One region of the Bacillus cereus group sp. Bce041 genome, then DNA from elsewhere that is predicted to be linked to it. Evidence: riboswitches for the same ligand, from Rfam matches in the RefSeq annotation. Region 1 holds a riboswitch; each other region holds the start of a gene.

Region 1 (5,339 bases):
AGTTCATTCATCATACCTGCAACCATAAATTCTGATGTAGTCATACAAAAGATTGCTAAAGCTAATAAATAAATAATCGATGACATAAAAACACTCCATATTCATTATTGTAATGATCGGTACAAAAATAGTGCGAAAAAAGAGCGCACTAAGCGCCACAAATAGACTCTACTGTTCCTTTGATAACTTGTTCAGACAACATCCGATTTTGCATCGATACATTAAGAACACGGAATCCGTAATAACTGCTTAAAAGCAGACTAGCTAATTCCTCAGCTGATTGCTTCTTTGAAATTTCACCTGTTTGCAATCCTTCCTCCATCACTGTTTCAATAGCTTGTTTAAGAAGTTCAACATGCTTCGAGAAAATTTCTTGTACCATTAAATCGTTTTTAGCACGTTCTATACTGGCATTAATCAATAAACATCCTTTTTGATCCATATTCTCAAAGTCTTCTTTCAATGCCCATTCAAAAAAATTACTTAATCGTTCTTTAACTGGAATTGGAGTATGTAACAATTTCCTTTGTTCCCTAATCCCAATTTCATGGTAGCGTTCTAATACTTGTTTATACAGTTCATGTTTACTACCGAAAGTATTGTATAAACTTCCTTTTCCAAGTCCTGTATCACTGCATAAATCTTGTGTAGAACACCCTTCATATCCTCTTAACCAAAATGTTTTCATTGCAACATCTACAATTGAGGAATAATCAAACTCTCGAGGTCTGCCGCGTTTATTCAATCGTATCCTCCTCTCATTTTAAAGATAACATGAATAGAATACCCTTTTTGTACCATGCGGTCAATAATTTTGTTTTATTGTACTGTAAAATAAAATTTGATTATTTTAGATTACGAATAATGAAAAATAGCCCCTTTATTCAAATTTCCTAGCGAAAAAATCACGTTTTAATAGACTTCTTTATCATCCCTACCTTTCTATAGATTACTAGTTATGAAACAAGGATCGTTTCATAACTAGTAATTTACTTGATTAGCTTGATGAGTATGGAGTAGTGCCCCTATAAGCAAAACCCTCCAGAAACATCTAAAATCTGCCCAGTTACCCAGCGGCTATCAGAAGAAGCAAGGAATGCTACTGCATCTGCAATATCTTCAACTTGCCCTATTCGCCCGAACACAGATGAATTCGTAGCAAAACTTCGTATTTCCGGATCATCTAGCAATTTTGCATTAATATCTGTCTTCGTATATCCAGGCATAATTGTATTCACTGTTATACCTCTTTCTCCGAGATGTTTAGCTAGAGGAAGTGTCATCGTATTTAATGCACCTTTACTTAAACCGTATGCAATAGACCCTGTAAAACCAAGTCTTACTTCAGCTGATGAAATGTTAATAACGCGCCCCTCTGCTCGTAGTAACGGTAATGTTTGCTGAATTAAGAAGAATGGTGCTTTAATATTTACGGCCATAATTTCATCAAAAACTTCTTCTGTCGTATTTTCAATCGTTCCTTGTGTACCTATCCCTGCATTGTTTACTAAAATATCAATCTCTGATGCACCAACTCTTATTTGTAATTCATTCTTCAATTGTTCTACTAACTTTTTGACACCATCAACTGAATTGAGATCAGCTTCAATTAAGAATGCTTTTCCTCCATTAGATTCAATCTCACTAATTGTTTCATCTGCAGCTGCCTTATTTCGGCCGTAGTGAATCGCTACTAATGCACCGTCTTTTGCCAATCTCATCGCAATCGCCCGACCAATACCGCGACTCGCCCCTGTTACTATCGCTACTTTCCCATCAAGATTCTTCATTTTTTCCATCCTTCCTAAATTTCCGTTTAATAAAAATCTATACTTATATTTTCATGTAAACCCCAATCATTTTAAATATAAATTTATAGGTAATTTAGTTCCTTTACTTATGATATTATAGTTATAAATCACAATTTACTTTAGAAAATAAATCAAGGGAGATACCCCAATGCAAAATGCAGTAAAACTGGATGAAATCGATCATAAAATTATGAACTTGTTGTATGAAAATGCGAGAATTTCCGTTTCAGAAATAGGACGAATTATATCCATGACGCAACCTGCTGTAAAAGAGCGTATTAATAAACTTGAAGATCAAGGAGTTATAGCGGCTTATCGAACGAAATTTGAGCCTGCAAAAATTAATAAAAACATTCAAGCATTCATCATGTTTAAAACGAGCCAATGCTCTGATTTTATTCAATTTTGTAATGCCGCTCCTGAAGTAACAGATTTATATCGAATTAGTGGGGAGTTTAATTATATGATGAAGGTCATGAGCGATTCGATGGATTCTCTCGCTACATTTTTAGACTCTTTAATGCAATTTGGCTTGTCATCTCCTTTAATTGTTTTAAAGAGTGAGTTTGAGGAGAAATTGTCATTCTAATAAAGGATACGTATTATCCTCCGCTAACAGTAAAAGCTTTTCCTTTATGAGAAAATCCAACAAAATTAATGATTAGTAACAAAAAAAGAACATTGATTTTCAATGTTCTTTTTTATATCTCTACTTATTATTTAGATTGCTATTCGAAAAAAGTACCTTAATCCCCTTACCCTTGATTCCTCTGCGCCTCTCTAAACTCCTCCTTCACCTTCTCTAACAACCCTTCTTCCGTAATTAATCGATACGCCGTATTTGCTAATGCTTTTGCCGATGTAATTAATGCTTTATCTCCAAGTTCTGAACGTGCTGCTTCTCTAAATTCATTCGTATGTGCAATTAAATCATCTGGTCCGATTTTAATGTACGGATGAATTGTCGGTACGACTTGACTTACGTTTCCTGCGTCGGTTGAACCGATTCCTACTCTTTCTTTACGATTTACATCTTCACCTAATAGTTCTAGTTCTTCCGCTACAATATCGTTATATGTTTTTGTTACGAGTAATTCATCGATTTCATTTTGGAATTGATGGATTTTTACTTTCGCACCTGTTGCTAACGCTGCTCCCTCAGCAATGTTTCTTACTTTTTCTGTTACTTCCGCGCATCTTTTTCGCGTTGCTGCACGGATGAAGAACCTAGCCGCGGCATAGTCAGGAATAATGTTAGGTGCTTTTCCTCCTTCTGTAATGACGCCATGAATTCTCACGTCTGACGGAAGTTGTTGGCGAAGTGCATTAATACCGTTATAGAGCTGAATAACCGCATCTAATGCGTTAATCCCTTCTTCTGGCGAAGCTGCAGCGTGAGCTGTTTTTCCGTAAAAATGAAAATCAAGTGGATCGACTGCTAGTGAAGGACTCGTTGTCGCTGTTTTTCCGCTCGGATGAATCATAAGCGCCGCATCAATGTCTTTAAATAAACCTGCCTTTACATAACTTGATTTCGCGCTACCATTTGGCCCGCCTTCTTCTGCTGGCGTACCAAACACGACAACTTCTCCGCCAATTTCTTCAAGTGTTTCTGATAATGCAATTGCTGCTGCAACGCTAATTGTGCCAATTAAATTGTGACCACACGCATGGCCAAGTCCTGGTAAAGCGTCATACTCAGCTAAAAATGCGATTGCTGGTCCTTGTTTTCCAGAGCTTTTTCGCGCGATAAATCCCGTTTCATGTCCAGCTATATTGTGCTGCAACTGAAACCCTGCACTACCTAGTAATAAACTTAACGTTCTTGATGCGTAAAACTCTTGGTTTCCAATCTCCGGATTCGCATGAATATCATGACTTGTTTCTATGTACTTTTCCTTATTTCTTTCGATACTCTCTTCAATTGTTTTTCTTTGTGACGCTACTCCTGTCGCTCCCATTTTTCTTCCTCCTTTTATTTTCACGTAAAAAAGCCTCTTTCTAAAAGATAGAAAGAGGCTTTTGTATATACAGTCAAAATGAGCTTCTTTCTTATCTTTCAAGTTACCTTGCTGGAATTGGCACAGTATTCATAACGAATCCGCTGCCGAGGTATCATAGGGCCAGTCCCTCCACCTCTCGCGATAAGAATTTTCATAAAATTATATTAAATTATTTTTTATTCTAAGTTCATTCCAAGTAAAAGTCAAGGAATTCCTATCCGAATTTACCGAATATCTAAAAATCCTTTTAATACACCAATTGTCTCAGGTGCTTGCAGTCTTGCACATACGTACGGAAATTCCGTACTACCTTCAAACATCATTTGAGATGTAAGCGGTGCGCCTGCCCAGAAGATTTCATCATCGATTACTAGGAACGGGAATGCTTTATTTTGTCTTTGTAACTTTACATTTTTCAGTGGAACTGGTCCGTCACTATACACTGTTATTTGCGCATTTGTACGCATTAACGCTTGCCATACTCGCTTATCCACTTGTTTTGTACTTGGAAGTGAAATAATAATTTTTCGTTTTGCTGCTAAAATATCTTTTAATAGCCCTTTCGTTTCCTCAAGATTCATTTCCATAAACCAGCGTAAACGTTTCGATATTTTTCGTTCCCACAATTGTCTTGATGTCGTGCGATCATACACATCTCCGTGACGTTCTATATGAGCTGTTAATTGTGATAACGCTTGTTTTCTCGAAAGGTTTTTACGCATATAATGGCAATCTGATAATTGAATGAACTTCCCTCTCGCCCTTGTCACTGCTACATTGACGAGGCGATGGTTTTTGTGATCAAAGAATAATACGCCAGGTCGTTCTTGCGGATAACTATCCACCGTATCAAAAATCATCATATCTCTTTCAGAACCTTGGAACTTATGAACTGTCGCCGCTAAAACTGGTATGTTTTGATATTTCGTTCTCTGCAACATTTCTCTAATACACGTCGATAAAAAGCGTGACTGCGCCCTGTAAGGTGTCACAATACCAATTGATTGAACACCGTCTAACAATCCGATTAACATCATTTGCATTGCTACTAAACCAGACATAATGTTAAAACGTGAACCAGAAGCAGCATCTTTTAACGAAAAAGCTCCCATTTGGCTCGTATCAAATAAAACACTCGCTTCATTTGCAAACGGCTGCAATTGCGCAAGTTCTTTACGCTCTGAAACAGACGGATGATCGTATACTCTATTTTTATAAATAAACGAATTCGTAAACTTCGATATATCCGCATGCATACGTCTTTGTTCCTGCAACATAAATAGGTTTGGGTGTGCTTCTGATTTATTAACAGACTCAACAATCCCAGCATGGTAAAACATATCTTCCCCAAGCCATTTGCGAACCAGTTCATGATTTGCCATAGCAATTGGAGGTAACTGTAAAAAGTCACCGCAAACGACGATACGTTTTCCAAGTGAAGCAGCTAATGCAATTTGCGGAACGAACGCCATACTCACCTCATCTACGACAACTAAATCAAATGTACGCTCATAAATTAGCGCAT
Region 2 (5,339 bases), on a different contig from region 1:
CGAATGAAGAGAGGTACAGCATGATTAGTATGTCACTAAGATCATTTAAAATTCAATCGTATTATATACTAGGTATTCTTTTACTAGGCTGGATGATAACACCGTTTTCAGCACATTTTTTAGGTGCAGGAATTGGACTTATCGTAAGTATGTATTGCGTTTGGCTTTTAGGGAGAAGAATTGAGAAGCTTGGAGATAGTATCGTAAAGAAAACGAAAGCACCGACGCTTGGTATGTTTAATCGTTTTGCGGCTGCTATTTTGGGCGCTATTATTATGTACGAAATTGAGCACCATATGGTGATGTGGGCATTTGCAGTAGGGATTATGGGCGGTTATTTTTTAATCGTTGTGAACTTAGGTTACTATAGCATGAAAGATGAGAAAGAACTAACAAAGAGCTAAAAAGATAAAAGACTTCTTTTTAGATGGAATAGATGATCCAGTCACGAATAGAAGCGGTCAGGGCCTTTTTTAGCCCCATACGATGTGAAACCCGAGAGATGTAGTGAGTAGGGATATAATGTATATATTCGAAGCTGTAATTTTATAATCTAGGTCACAGATGAAGAGATTAGCGTTTCACTTTATATAAGATATAGAAAGAAGCTTACGTTTTCACGTAAGCTTCTTTTTTATGTAAGTGTGTGTAACCGTTAAGCCGCATTGGGTTTTGTCGGTGAGTACGCGAAACTTTACGGTTACACGACACTTATTCATATGAGTAAAGGGTTATTCCAACAGAAAGTTTTAATTTAAGCGATTGGACCGCCTAAGTTAATAATGTCTTCAGATACGCTGTCGAACTTTTTGAAGTTAGCTTTGAATTCATTTGCAAGTTCGATTGCTTTTGCTTTGTAAGCAGCTTTATCAGCCCAAGTTTGTTCAGGCATTAACACTTCGTCAGGTACACCTGGTACGTGAAGTGGAACTTCAAGACCGAAGATATCATGTTTAGCTGTTTCAGTTTTTGCAAGTTCACCGTTTAATGCAGCTTGAATCATTGCACGAGTGTAACCTAAGTTCATACGTTTACCAACGCCGTATTCGCCACCAGTCCAGCCAGTGTTTACTAAGAATACTTTCGCATCGTGTTTCTCGATTTTTTCACCAAGCATTTCAGCATAGCGAGATGCATCAAGTGGTAAGAATGGTGAACCGAAGCAAGTTGAGAATGTTGCTTGCGGAGAAGTAACGCCGCGCTCTGTTCCTGCTAGTTTACTAGTGTAACCACTTAAGAAATGATACATAGCTTGCTCTTTTGATAACTTACTGATTGGAGGCAATACGCCAGATGCATCAGCAGTTAAGAAAATAATTGTATTTGGGTGTCCAGCAACACTTGGCAGTACGATATTGTCGATCGCATGCATAGGGTATGCAGCACGAGTATTTTCTGTTAAAGTAGTATCGTTGTAGTCGGCGATACGTGTTTGGTCATTAATGATAACGTTTTCTAAAACAGATCCAAATGTGATTGCATCGAAAATTTGTGGTTCTTTCTCGTGAGAAAGGTTTACACATTTCGCGTAGCAACCGCCTTCAATATTGAATACACCGTTATCAGACCAACCGTGCTCATCATCACCGATTAATTTACGGTTTGGATCAGCAGATAATGTTGTTTTACCTGTTCCAGATAAACCGAAGAATAGTGCTACGTCGCCTTCTTCACCTACGTTTGCAGAGCAATGCATAGAAAGAATATCTTGTTCAGGTAATAAGAAGTTCATAATAGAGAAGATTGATTTTTTCATTTCTCCAGCGTATTCTGTACCACCAATTAGTACGATACGTTTTTCGAATGAAACCATAATGAATGCTTCAGAGTTTGTACCGTCAACAGCTGGATCAGCTTTGAAATTCGGTGCAGAAACAATTGTGAACTCTGATTCATGAGTTGTTAATTCTTCTTCAGTTGGACGAATGAATAATTGATGTACAAATAAATTGTGCCATGCATATTCGTTAATAACTTGAATTGGTAGGCGGTAATTGCGGTCAGCGCCTGCAAATCCTTTGAAGACGAATAACTCTTCTTTTTCTTTTAAGTATTCTAAAACTTTAGTATATAATTTATTAAAATGTTCTTCAGAAATCGGTTGGTTCACAGCTCCCCAAGCAATTTTGTCAGCAACCGATGCTTCTTTCACAATAAATTTATCTTTAGGAGAACGTCCTGTATATTTTCCAGTTGAAGCAGAAACGGCACCAGTCGAAGTTAATTTCCCTTCATTTCGCATTAATACTTTTTCCACTAATTGCGGAACACTTAGTTGAATCTGTGCATTGCTTCCGTTCAATAATTCGTGTAAACCAATTTGGACATTCACAGTACTCATATTTATATACCATCCTTTTCATTTAATGAAATATTTCTCGTAATCCCCAACAAGAGTATAACACAATTATATAAATAATGTATACTATTTATTTCTTTTTGTTTGTGTGAATGCATTATTTCCCTATTAATATTTCATTTCAGGCGTATTGAGAAAAACTTTCAGGAAAATGTGAATATTAATTGACAAATGAATATCATTTCTTTAGTATAGGTTGGGACGGATACTCTCTTATCCCGAGCTGGCGGAGGGACAGGCCCGATGAAGCCCAGCAACCTCACTTGTAGTGGTAAATACAGGTGAATAGGTGCTAAAACCTGTGCGAGGCTACAGGTCTCGAACGATAAGAGCGAAGGGCAAAAAGCAGTATGCAAGTAGCAAATTAAACCTTTCCTCTATGTAAAGTAGGAAAGGTTTTTCTGTATGCTTGTGTGGGAGAATAAATGTATGTCGCAGTTTGTGGCAAATTAAGGATGAGTTCCGTACAATATATACAATTACTGTAGGGAGGTTTACCACATGACAAAAAAACGTCATCTGTTCACATCTGAGTCTGTAACTGAAGGACATCCAGATAAAATTTGTGACCAAATTTCTGATTCAATTTTAGATGCGATCTTATCAAAAGACGCAAATGCACGTGTAGCTTGTGAAACAACTGTAACAACTGGTTTAGTATTGGTAGCGGGGGAAATTACGACTTCTACTTACGTAGATATTCCAAAAATCGTTCGTGAAACAATTCAAGGCATTGGTTACACACGCGCAAAATACGGATTCGATGCAGAAACTTGTGCAGTTTTAACATCTATCGATGAGCAATCTGCTGACATCGCTATGGGTGTTGACCAAGCGCTAGAAGCACGCGAAGGTCAAATGACTGACGCTGAGATTGAGGCAATTGGTGCAGGAGACCAAGGTTTAATGTTTGGTTTCGCATGTAATGAAACACAAGAGTTAATGCCACTTCCAATCTCGCTTGCTCACAAATTAGCTCGCCGTTTAACTGAAGTACGTAAAGATGATACATTATCATACTTACGTCCGGATGGAAAAACGCAAGTTACAGTTGAGTATGATGAAAATGGTAAACCAGTACGTGTTGATACTATCGTAATTTCTACACAACATCACCCAGATGTTACATGGGAAGAAATCGATCGCGACTTAAAAGAGCACGTAATTAAAGCTGTAGTACCAGCAGAATTAATGGATGGAGAAACGAAATTCTTCATTAACCCAACTGGCCGCTTCGTAATTGGTGGACCACAAGGTGATGCTGGTTTAACAGGACGTAAAATCATCGTTGATACTTACGGTGGATACGCTCGCCACGGTGGCGGTGCATTCTCTGGTAAAGATGCAACGAAAGTTGACCGTTCTGCAGCATATGCAGCTCGTTATGTTGCGAAAAACATCGTAGCAGCTGGTCTTGCTGAAAAAGCAGAAGTACAACTTGCATACGCAATCGGTGTAGCACAACCAGTATCAATTTCAGTTGATACATTCGGCACTGGTAAAGTATCTGAAGACGTACTAGTAGAGCTAGTTCGTAACAACTTCGATCTTCGCCCAGCTGGTATTATTAAAATGCTAGACTTACGTCGCCCAATTTACAAACAAACAGCAGCTTACGGCCACTTTGGACGTACTGATGTAGATCTATCATGGGAACGTACAGACAAAGCAGCAGCTTTAAAAGAGCAAGCTGGTCTATAATATATGAAAAAAAGCTTTGCGCGGTGAGCGCAAAGCTTTTTTATTTATAATTACGTTGGAATAAAGCGAAGAGTTCAATGTCATGCCAATTGCCATTGCGGAATATAGCTTCTTTACAAGTTCCTTCATGTTGAAAACCGAGTGATTTATATAATTTAATTGCTCTATCGTTAAAAGAAAATACTCGTAAAGAAAGGCGATGTAAATTTAATTCTAAAAATGCATAATCCAATAATAAGGTGAAAGCTTCCTTCCCATAACCTTGCCCCCAGTAATCCTTGTTACCAATATCAATAATACATTCAGCGTTTCGATTATACGAATCAATATGAATTAAAGAAGTAATACCAATTGAAAGATGCGTAGATTTTTCTTCAATGATATAGCTCTTAGAGTCCGAAGAATGAATAAATTGCTGGCAAAGTTTTTCTGTGTCTTGAAGGGAATATTTATCAAGAGTGAGAGTAGTTGAACTCATAACGTCTATATCATTATGCCATTTATAATATGTTAGAATATCATCTTCGGAAAACTTTCGTAACTGGATACGGTTTGATTCAAACAATGTAAGTCCTCCTTTTGTATTTCCTTTTCACATGATTTACAAAGGATTGATTTCTTCTGGAACATATGTAATCAACCTTTCATTTGACGTGCTTTACCTGCGCAAAATGCACTGCTTAGTAAAAATAGCGTTGCGAATATAATACTTACTAATGTAGCGTATGGAATTGCGCCTTTTAGAGAAAAACCGACAGTGATGGAAGCGACGAATAAGAGGATGAATGTTGTTGTTAATTTTTTGTATAGTTCCATAATAGGTAGACCTCCGATTTATTTTTTAGTACAAGTTTTAAAATTGAATTCTATTATGTAGAAAATATAAAGAGTAGCTAAAGATGTGTAGTCTAGGAGTATAAGAAAGGGCACTTTCCTTTTTGTGGGTTAGTATACTTATATTGTATCATGGCGCATTATTGGCTTCATACATAATTGTGTAAAGATATGTATGATAAAATGAAGAAAAGTTTTTAAGAAAGGAAAGATAAAAAATGAGTGTAACTGAACATAAAAAACAAGCTCCAAAAGAAGTGCGTTGCAAGATTGTTACGATTTCCGATACACGTACGGAAGAAACAGATAAGAGCGGACAACTATTACATGAATTGTTAAAAGAAGCGGGACATAAAGTAACTTCTTATGAAATTGTAAAAGATGATAAAGAAAGTATTCAGCAAGCAGTGTTAGCTGGTTATCATAAGGAAGATGTAGATGTTGT
Region 3 (5,339 bases), on a different contig from region 1:
TCAATGCCAACTGAGAATCGAAGAAGACGATTGCATACGCCGTTTGCTGTTCTAATTTCTTCAGGAATATCAGCATGTGTTTGCGTTGCTGGATAAGTCATTAAACTTTCTACACCACCAAGACTTTCGGCAAATGTAATTAAGGATAAAGATTGTAAGAATGGATTAATCCAAGCTTCATCTTTAAGGCGGAATGAGATCATGCCGCCTCTTCCTGGATAAAATACATCTGTCACCCCGTCTTCATCATTTAAATACGCAACAACTGCTTTCGCATTTTCTTCATGTTGCCTCATGCGAAGCGCTAACGTTTTCATACCGCGAATTAATAACCATGAGTCAAATGGGCTTAAAACTGCACCTGATGCATTATGATAATGAGCGATTTCCTCGCAAAGTTCCTTTCCTTTTGCAACGACAAGCCCGCTTAGTACATCGTTATGTCCCCCTAAATATTTCGTTGCGCTATGAAGTACAATGTCAGCACCTTCTGTTAATGGTTGCTGTATATAAGGTGTGTAGAAAGTGTTGTCTACAATAAGGAGTAGTCCGTTCCTTTTCGCTACAGTTGCGACAGCAGCAATATCAGTAACTTGCATTAATGGATTAGTTGGAGTTTCTATGAAAATAGCCTTCGTTTCAGTTGTGATAGCTTGCTCAATTTGTTTAATAGACTGTGTATTTACGTATCTACATCGAACATTCCACTTTTTTTCATGCTCAGAAAATAATCGATACGTTCCCCCGTATAAATCTTCAGATACAATAAGTTCGTCTCCAGAGCGGAATAGAGAAAGGACGAGGAGAACAGCCGCCATCCCTGAACTACAGGCATAACCTTGTTCGCCATATTCTAAGTCTGCGATCGCCTGTTCTAAAAGACCTCGAGTTGGATTGCCAGTTCGTGAATAGTCAAAGCCAGTAGATTTACCAATTCCTTCGTGACGATAAGCGGTTGAGAAATAAACTGGTGGATTAACCGTTCCGGTTGTAGTTTCACTGCGATTTCCGATTTGTGCTAGTTTTGTTTCGATTGTTGACATATGAAAATTCCTCCTTTTTAAATTGAAACATTAAGTGAATATAAAATAAAAAAAGCCTTCTAAGAAGAAGGCTTTCGGTTTGAATAGAGTCTTCTTCTCATCTGTCAAATCTTTCACAATTTGCTGGAATTAGCACCTTATTAACAAAATGTTAATGGTTGCTGAGGCGTCACAGGGCCAGTCCCTCTACCTCTCTAGATAAGAATGTTCGTATGAAATTTTTATTATGTTTTTAACTTTACAATAAAATATAACTGAATTGCAACTTTATTTTAAATAATTTTTATTTTTCCGCAAGTGTCATTGACTTTTACTTTTGTGCATGCTAAATTTATTAAAAAATTTACAAACATTGTTAAAAGGGGAACGCATTTCCTTTTAGCTACATAAATAAAATAATAAAGACAACTCTTATTGAGAGCGGTGGAGGGAAAGGCCCTGTGAAACCCGGCAACCTTCAAACGAAATGTTTGAAACGGTGCTAATACCTGCAAAACGAATGTTTTGCATAATAAGAGGAGGAACGATTATGTCCCCCTCTTCAAAGTGAAGAGGGGGTTTTTATATTGATAGAAATGAGGGAGAGTCGTGAAATTACTAGATTTATTATCAAAAGGAATTGTAATAGGTGATGGTGCGGTTGGGACGTTATTGCATTCACATGGTTTGCAAAGTAGCTTTGAAGAATTGAATGTATCTGATCCAGACTTAATTATATCGATTCATAAACAATATGTAGCTGCTGGAGCAGATGTAATTCAAACGAATACGTATGGAGCAAATGAGGCGAAATTACGTATGTATGGTTTAGAAAATCAAGTTACAGAAATTAATAGAGCGGCAGTAAAACTAGCGAAAGCATCTGTGACAGATAAAAATGCAATTTTAGGAACAATTGGTGGTATGAAACATATCGGAGCTGTTACAACGACTGATATGGAAAGAGAGTTTATGTTACTTGAACAGGCAGGGGCTTTACTAGAAGAACAGGTTGATGGATTACTATTAGAAACTTTTTACGATGAATTTGAATTACTTCATGCCGTTAAAGTATTGCGTAAGCAAACGAATATTCCAATTGTTGCGCAATTAGCGTTACATGAAGCAGGTACGACTCAAAATGGAAATGATGTCAATGAAATATTAAAGCAACTTATAGATTACGGTGCAAATGTTGTTGGATTGAATTGTCAACTAGGGCCGCTTCATATGACGGAAGCTTTCAAAATGATATCGATTCCTCAAAATGGCTATTTATCAGCATACCCAAATGCAGGCCTCCCGAATTATGTGGATGGACGTTACGTATATGAGGGAAGCCCAGCTTATTTTGAAGCGATGACACCGAGATTTATTGAGCAAGGTATTCGGTTATTGGGTGGTTGTTGTGGTACGACTCCAGAACATATTCAAAGTATGAAGCGCGCTGTTGCGAATATTACCCCTGTAATAGAAAAAGACACGATTCAAAGGCCGAAAGTCGTTCATACGCATGAGAAACGTTCGAAGGCTCACGTCACTCTAGCAGAGAAAGCGAAAAAACAAACGACAGTTGTAGTGGAATTAGATCCACCGAAAACGTTAGATACACAGCGTTTTTTTGAAGGAGCAAGAGCGTTAAAAAGAGCGGGAGCAGATGCTATTACTCTAGCAGATAATTCATTAGCATCGCCTCGTGTTTCTAATATGGCGATGGGTGCGTTATTAACGAAGCATGATATCCCAGTATTGACGCATTTAACGTGTAGAGATCATAACGTCATTGGACTACAATCTCATTTGTTAGGTTTATCGGCGTTAGGGATGGAAGAAGTGTTAGCTTTAACTGGTGATCCAGCGCGCGTTGGTGATTTTCCCGGTGCCACTTCTGTATATGATTTATCCTCTATTGAGCTTATTAAAATGATTAAAGAAATGAACGATGGACGTTCAATTTTAGGGAAATCAATTGGACCGGCGACAAGGTTTTCTGTAGGCGGCGCATTTAATCCTCACGTGAGGCACTTAAAAGCAGCGGTTAAGCGAATGGAACGAAAAATAGATGCTGGAGCGGAGTATTTTTTAACTCAGCCAATTTACGATATCAAGTTAATTGAAGAAGTGTATGAAGCGACAAAGCATTTGGAACAACCTATTTTTATTGGAATTATGCCGTTAGTAAGTAAGCGGAATGCAGATTTTCTTCATTTTGAGGTGCCGGGTATTACTCTTCCTGAAGAAATAAGAGAGAGAATGGATGGACATGAAACAAAAGAGGCAGCAATTGAGGAAGGGATCCGCATTTCACAAGAATTGGTCGACGCAGCGATGAAATATTTTAATGGTATTTATCTTATTACACCATTTTTAAAGTATGAAATTACAGAACATCTTGTTAAATATGTAAGAGAAAAGCAAGAAGTGAAAGAAGGTATTAATTGATGAAGTGTATAGAAGAAAAATTAAAAAATAGCATTTTAATATTAGATGGTGCAATGGGGACAATGATTCAGCAAGAGGATTTAACTGCTGAAGATTTCGGAGGAGAAGAGTACGAGGGCTGTAATGAATATTTAGTGGAAACAAGACCAGACGTTATTTTAAAGATTCATAAAGCTTATATTGAAGCTGGAGCGGATATTATTGAAACAAATACATTTGGGGCAACGAATATTGTACTAAGTGATTATGATCTGTCTCATTTAGATGAAGAACTAAATGAAAAGGCAGCACTTTTGGCGAAGCAAGCTGTTAAAGAAAGCGGGAAGGAAGTATATGTTGCGGGAGCGATGGGACCAACAACGAAAGCAATTAGTGTTACAGGTGGTGTGACTTTTGAAGAATTGATTGAGGCTTATACAAGGCAGGCACGAGGATTATTAAAAGGAGAAGTTGATGTATTACTCGTTGAGACGAGTCAAGATATGCGTAACGTGAAAGCAGCTTATATTGGAATTCAAGCCGCTTTTGAAGAACTGAAAAAAACGGTTCCTATTATGATTTCAGGAACGATTGAGCCAATGGGAACGACTCTGGCTGGGCAAACAATTGAAGCTTTTTATTTATCAGTAGAACATATGAAACCATTATCTGTTGGGTTAAACTGTGCGACTGGTCCGGAGTTTATGAGGGACCATATTCGTTCACTATCTGATTTATCGGAGTGTTACATTTCTTGTTATCCAAATGCAGGTCTTCCTGATGAAGATGGACATTACCATGAATCTCCATCTTCTCTTGCTGAAAAGGTGAAGCGATTTGCTGAAGAAGGATGGATTAATATTATTGGTGGTTGTTGTGGCACGACACCAGAACATATAAAAGCAATGAAATCCGCGCTAGCATCTCTTAGGCCTCGTGACCATCATGAGAGAGAAGGACATGGAATTAGTGGATTAGAAGCACTGCAATATGATGAGTCTATGAGACCGTTATTTGTAGGTGAAAGAACGAATGTTATTGGGTCACGTAAATTTAAACGCTTAGTAGCAGAAGGGAAATTTGAAGAGGCTGCTGAAGTGGCAAGAGCGCAAGTGAAGAAAAATGCTCATATTATTGACATTTGTATGGCAGATCCTGATCGCGATGAAATAGAAGATATGGAAAACTTCTTAGCAGAAGTTACGAAAGTTTTAAAAGTACCGATTATGATTGATTCAACAGATGAAAATGTGATGGAGCGAGCTCTTACTTATATTCAAGGAAAAGCTGTTATTAATTCAATTAATTTAGAAGATGGAGAAGAACGATTTAAAAAAGTGACACCGCTTCTTCAGAAGTATGGTGCCGCTATAGTTGTAGGAACAATTGATGAAGACGGTATGGCGGTTAGTGCGGAACGAAAGATAGAAATTGCGAAAAGAAGCTATGAATTACTTACAAAGAAGTATGGGATACGCCCGTCAGATATTATTTTTGATGCACTTGTGTTTCCAGTAGGGACAGGTGATGAAGAATATATTGGCTCAGCGGCAGCGACTATAGAAGGAATTCGCCTTATTAAAGAAGCGTTACCAGAGTGTTTAACGATTTTAGGTGTAAGTAACATATCATTTGGTTTACCACCGGCTGGACGTGAAGTATTAAATTCAGTTTTTTTATACCATGCTACGAAAGCAGGATTAGATTACGCGATTGTGAATACGGAAAAATTAGAACGCTATGCGTCGATTCCAGAGGAAGAAAAACGCCTTGCAGATGCATTACTGTTTGAAACGACGAAAGAGACGTTAGAAGAATTTACAAACTTTTACCGAGTTGCTAAAAAGAAAGATGTCGTTGTACAAGAAACGTTAACGCTTGATGAAAGACTAGCAA
Region 4 (5,339 bases), on a different contig from region 1:
TGTATCGTTGTTTAATATTAAACTTACGGAGTACATATTATCAACAAGATCAGCAATGTTTGTAGAGTTTGTTAATACTTCTGTAATGATATTTGTACGCGGTTTTTCTTGCATAGATTGTAATCGTTGTTTAATAACTTCCTGACGTGTATCTATGTTTGTTTGTAATTGTTCTATATGTTTCTTTTTGTCAGTAATTACTTGTTGTGTTTTGCTAATTTCTTTTTTTGTATCGTTTAATTCAGTCTCATTTTTATTAATGGAAGTAGTTAATTCATCGATTTTCTTCTGTAATTCTTGAATTTCTTTTTCTATTTGTTCTTTCTCGACTGATTTATTTTGTAAGTCACTTTGTTTGCCTTCTAATTCAGATTGAATGTTAGATAATTTATCTTGATTCGTTTCAGCGTATACGGGTGAAAGTAACGGGGAAGCAAAAATCGTTCCTGCTGCTAAAACGCTAAACGCTGCAAATTTCTTTTTCATTGTTGTCTGACTCCTTTCCCTATGAATGTTATATATCATAAGAAGAAGGGTGTCTATCGTTGTAATCATAATGTAAAGAAAATTTTATAAAATTGCTAAGTTTTGTCGGAATTTATCATTTTTCAACTGTAATTGTCATAGTGCTTACATTTTATTCATATGTGTAACAAAGGTATATTTTGGGATTTATCTGTAAAATGAAGGAGGAAAGTAATCGTTTTTATGAGGTGAAATATTACTTGGAAAGCTAATAAAACACTAGTGAGGAATCGTTCTCATGTTAGGTTTTCTGACATGGGTCTGCTTTTTGTCAAGAAAATTATTTGTATTCGGGCAAAGTTATTTTGTTGTCAGATTTAAATTTTTGATTTATGATTTTTAACAGGGACAAAATGTAGTGAATTGTCGAATAATATGTAATACTCTTAATTTCTTAGTTTTATAGAGATAGAATGAGAGATAGAGTGACACATCGAAGAGGGGGTTACAACAAATATGAAAAGAATAGGACTTGCATGGCAAATATTAATAGGACTTGCGCTTGGTATTGCGGTTGGTGCGATTTTCTTTGATAATCCAGCTGTTGTGAAGTACTTACAACCAATTGGTGATATTTTCATCCGATTAATTAAAATGATCGTTGTACCGATTGTTGTAGCAAGTATTGTTGTTGGGGTTGCTGGTGTTGGCGATGTTAAAAAACTAGGTCGACTAGGCGGAAAAACAATTCTTTACTTTGAAATTATTACAACAATTGCAATTATTGTTGGTCTATTAATAGCGAATATTTTCCAACCAGGAAAAGGCGTAAATATGGAGCAGTTAACAAAGACAGATATTTCGAAATATACACATACGACAGAGCAAGTACAAAGTCATTCATTTGCAGATACATTTGTAAATATTGTTCCAACGAACATTATGAAGTCGTTAGCTGACGGAGATATGCTTGCTATTATCTTCTTCTCTGTACTATTTGGTTTAGGTGTAGCAGCAATTGGTGAAAGAGGAAGACCAGTTCTTCAATTTTTCCAAGGTGTAGCTGATGCAATGTTTTACGTAACAAACCAAGTTATGAAATTTGCACCATTTGGTGTGTTTGCACTAATTGGTGTTACAGTTTCTACATTTGGTCTTGCTTCATTAATTCCATTAGGGAAATTACTAATTGTCGTATATGGAGCAATGATTTTCTTCGTCGTAGTTGTCTTAGGACTTACAGCGAAAATATTTGGAATTAACATTTTCCAATTCTTTAAGATTTTAAAAGACGAGCTGATCTTAGCGTATTCTACAGCAAGCTCAGAAACAGTTTTACCAAAAATCATGGAGAAAATGGAGAAATTTGGTTGCCCGAAAGCAATTACATCTTTCGTTATTCCGACAGGTTACTCATTTAACTTAGATGGATCAACTTTATATCAAGCAATTGCGGCTATTTTCTTAGCGCAAATGTACGGTATTGATTTATCTATTACACAACAAATTACATTGTTGCTTGTATTAATGGTTACATCAAAAGGTATCGCAGGTGTACCGGGCGTATCATTCGTTGTATTATTAGCGACACTTGGTACAGTAGGTATTCCACCTGAAGGCTTAGCGTTCATTGCTGGTATTGACCGTATTTTAGATATGGCTCGTACAGCAGTTAACGTTGTAGGAAACTCTTTAGCAGCTGTAGTTATGTCTAAGTGGGAAGGTCAATATGACGCTGAAAAAGGACAAGCTTATTTAAAAGAGATTTCTGAAAAGGGTCAAGCGGCTTAATTATAATATGAACAAGCTCTCACATAATATGTGGGAGCTTTTCTGTATATAGAAGAGGAGTAGACATAATGAAACGTAAATATGGTGACGGTTCTTCGTGGAAGAGACTAATAGAAAAGAGTTATACGGTTAAGCAAATGGAAGAGGGAATGCTCGGAATACTGGATATAAAAAAGGTGAGAGAGCCTAGTTGTAAAGAATATGATGGTGAAGAACTTTGTATTGCAGCGGATCAGTATACGTGGATTCAATATTTCATAGACGGGAAAAACTTTGCGATTACCGCTATGTTAGATGATCAGAAAAAATTAGTGCAATATTATATCGATGTGGCGAAAGAATATAAAATAGACGATCGTGGTTTACCGTATTTTGATGATTTATATTTAGATGTAGTATTATTATCTAGCGGTAAGGTGTATGTATTAGATGAAGAGGAGCTAGAGGATGCTTATAAAAGTGGTGATGTCACGAAGGAAGAGTATGAGCTAGCTTGGTACACTACGAAATGGATATTAGCAACAATAAAAAATAGTGAATTTTATTGGATTTCAATATTGGAAGAAGAAATCGAAAAGTTAAAATGATTGTTGTATTCAAATTTTTGTATAATTACCAAAAAAATCTATACAAAAAATAATTGACTTTTGTTTTGTAAGCGAGTAAAGTTAGGGAAGAAATTATTATTAAAAAATAAATATGAAACCTTCTTATAAAGAGAGGCGGAGGGACTGGCCCTACGATGCCTCGGCAGCGGACTCGATTTCAGAGTGCTGTGCCAAATCCAGCAAGCATGTGCTTGAAAGATGAGAAGAGCGTTTCTTATAGATGTATAAGACCTCTTCTCATCGGAAGAGGTCTTTTGTTATTCATTAGAAAAAGGTTGAAACTAGGGAGAGATGGTACTTTGAAAGAAACGAGAGGAAATGGTTTAGCTTTATTACCACTTGGGATATTTTTGGCGCTATTTATTGGTTCTGGAATTATTACAGGTGATTTCTATAAATTGCCAATACTTGTAGCGATTTCAATTGCTGTAGGAGTCGCTTTAGTGATGAATCGTAAAGAAAGTTTTAATGTGAAAGTAGAGCGGTTCGCTAAAGGTGCAGGAAATCCGGATATCATGATTATGGTATTAATTTTTGTGCTTGCAGGTGCATTTTCTGAAACTGCTAAAGGAATGGGCGGAGTAGACTCAACTGTTAATTTAGCGTTAACTATTTTACCGCCAGGATTTATCGTAGCTGGAATCTTTGTTATTGGTGCATTTATTTCATTAGCGATGGGAACTTCAATGGGAACAATTGCAGCATTAGCGCCGATTGCTGTAGGTATTAGTGGTCAAACTGATATCTCAATTGCGCTTGCAATGGCTACTGTTGTTGGCGGAGCGATGTTTGGTGATAATTTATCATTTATTTCAGATACAACAATCGCAGCTGTTCGTTCACAAGGAACAGAAATGAAAGATAAGTTTAAAACGAACTTTTTAATTGTGTTACCAGCGGCTATTATTACAATTGTACTATTAGTAATAGTTACTTCAGGAAGTGACACGCAGATTAAAGCACATAGCTTTGATTGGATAAAGATTTTACCGTACGCAGGAGTACTTATTACAGCGTTACTTGGCTGGAATGTACTTATTGTATTAACTGGTGGAACTGTACTATCTGGTGTTATCGGTCTTATAGATGGAAGTTACACGTTAGAAAGTTTCTTTAAAAGTGTAACGACTGGAATGGGCGGTATGATGGAGTTAGTATTACTTGCTATATTAATTGGCGGTATGGTTGAATTAATCCAATATAATGGTGGTATTCAATATTTAATGAATGTATTAACACGTAATATTCGTTCGAAAAAAGGAGCGGAATTTGGTATTGCTGGTTTAGTGAGTATGACGAATATGTGTACAGCGAATAATACGATTTCAATTATCTTTACAGGCCCGCTTGCAAAAAATATTGCAGATCAATATGAAATAGATCCTCGTAAATCAGCGAGTGTATTAGATCTTTTCTCATGTTGTGTGCAAGGATTAATTCCGTACGGTGCCCAAATGTTAACGGCAGCAGGATTTGCAGCGTTATCTCCGGTTGAATTGTTGCCATATGCATTTTATCCAATCTTAGTTGGAGTATGTGGTATTGTTTCTATTTTAATTGGGTTTCCAAGGTTTTCGAAAGTAGCTGAGAAAAAAGAGTATCATAAAACAGCTTAATTTAATATGAATGTTAGTAATTAAAAAACGTGCAGAGAATAGACTCTGCACGTTTTTTTGCGTAAAGGGCTGAATATGACTCGGTCTTAAGTCTGAGTTAAAAACGGTTCTTAAGCTCGTTATGGAAAGATGAAAAAATAGTTAAGATAAGAGTATCAAATCGAAGGGAGGCAAGCACAAGATGAAACAATTTCTAGCGTTTATCGCAGCCGGTATTTTGGCTTTAATTGCTCTTGGTAGTCTTGCTGGTATTGTAGGATTTGCAATCGGAGCAGGAGTTGTATATTGGAGCTATAAATCATTTGTGCGAGCTAAATCATTTTTTGGAAAGTTAGCTTGGGGTATTGTTGGTTTAATCGGTTTATCCATTGCACTTTCTCATTCGCCAGCATTAATCGGTATCGCTGCTTTAGTGGTTTTATACTACGGATACCGTGAGTGGAAAAAAGAAAAAGATGTAGTTGTTGAATCTGCTCCAGAAAGTTCTAAACCATATAGCAACTTTGAAGATGAGTGGAACAAATTAATGAAAAACTAAAACAATAAATCAAATTATAAATAAAGTAGAAGAGAGGAAGATTTATAATGAAACAATCTTTATTCGGACGTGTACGCGATGCAATTTTAGCTGATTTTCATAACGTGTTAGATGAGAAGGAAAGAAAAAATCCAATTGCGATGTTAAACCAATATTTACGTGATAGTGAGCGTGAAATAACAAAAATTGAGAAGTTAATTGAGCGTCATAAAACATTAAAATCTAATTTTGCTCGTGAGCTTGAGCAAGCACGTTATTTCGTTAATAAAAGATCAAAGCAAGCTATCATTGCTCAAGAAGCAGACGAATTACAATTGCACG

What was found. Region 1 has a riboswitch for S-adenosylmethionine ahead of ACUN13_RS18100 (M20 family metallopeptidase). Riboswitches for the same ligand answer to the same signal wherever they lie in the genome.
Positions count from the first base shown of each region.
Region 2: another riboswitch for S-adenosylmethionine. It lies ahead of metK (methionine adenosyltransferase); the one in region 1 lies ahead of ACUN13_RS18100 (M20 family metallopeptidase).
Region 3: another riboswitch for S-adenosylmethionine. It lies ahead of ACUN13_RS02700 (bifunctional homocysteine S-methyltransferase/methylenetetrahydrofolate reductase); the one in region 1 lies ahead of ACUN13_RS18100 (M20 family metallopeptidase).
Region 4: another riboswitch for S-adenosylmethionine. It lies ahead of ACUN13_RS08280 (Na+/H+ antiporter NhaC family protein); the one in region 1 lies ahead of ACUN13_RS18100 (M20 family metallopeptidase).

Region 1 is NZ_JBQXON010000005.1:251,141-256,479, forward strand. Features, by position in the region: gene ACUN13_RS18080 (MFS transporter) at 1-86, opposite strand, end outside; gene ACUN13_RS18085 (TetR/AcrR family transcriptional regulator) at 149-745, opposite strand; gene ACUN13_RS18090 (SDR family oxidoreductase) at 1,026-1,790, opposite strand; gene ACUN13_RS18095 (Lrp/AsnC family transcriptional regulator) at 1,960-2,400, shown strand; gene ACUN13_RS18100 (M20 family metallopeptidase) at 2,567-3,772, opposite strand; SAM riboswitch class I at 3,861-3,962, opposite strand; gene ACUN13_RS18105 (AAA domain-containing protein) at 4,039-5,339, opposite strand, start outside.
Region 2 is NZ_JBQXON010000001.1:1,002,866-1,008,204, reverse strand. Features, by position in the region: gene ACUN13_RS05300 (ATP synthase subunit I) at 21-404, shown strand; gene pckA (phosphoenolpyruvate carboxykinase (ATP)) at 755-2,341, opposite strand; SAM riboswitch class I at 2,570-2,691, shown strand; gene metK (methionine adenosyltransferase) at 2,861-4,060, shown strand; gene ACUN13_RS05285 (GNAT family N-acetyltransferase) at 4,101-4,625, opposite strand; gene ACUN13_RS05280 (hypothetical protein) at 4,697-4,876, opposite strand; gene ACUN13_RS05275 (MogA/MoaB family molybdenum cofactor biosynthesis protein) at 5,113-5,339, shown strand, end outside.
Region 3 is NZ_JBQXON010000001.1:510,727-516,065, reverse strand. Features, by position in the region: gene metI (cystathionine gamma-synthase/O-acetylhomoserine thiolyase) at 1-1,043, opposite strand, end outside; SAM riboswitch class I at 1,138-1,248, opposite strand; SAM riboswitch class I at 1,452-1,561, shown strand; gene ACUN13_RS02700 (bifunctional homocysteine S-methyltransferase/methylenetetrahydrofolate reductase) at 1,632-3,464, shown strand; gene metH (methionine synthase) at 3,464-5,339, shown strand, end outside.
Region 4 is NZ_JBQXON010000002.1:451,378-456,716, reverse strand. Features, by position in the region: gene ACUN13_RS08295 (murein hydrolase activator EnvC family protein) at 1-486, opposite strand, end outside; gene gltP (glutamate/aspartate:proton symporter GltP) at 982-2,256, shown strand; gene ACUN13_RS08285 (DUF402 domain-containing protein) at 2,325-2,843, shown strand; SAM riboswitch class I at 2,964-3,069, shown strand; gene ACUN13_RS08280 (Na+/H+ antiporter NhaC family protein) at 3,164-4,480, shown strand; gene ACUN13_RS08275 (lmo0954 family membrane protein) at 4,662-5,018, shown strand; gene ACUN13_RS08270 (PspA/IM30 family protein) at 5,066-5,339, shown strand, end outside.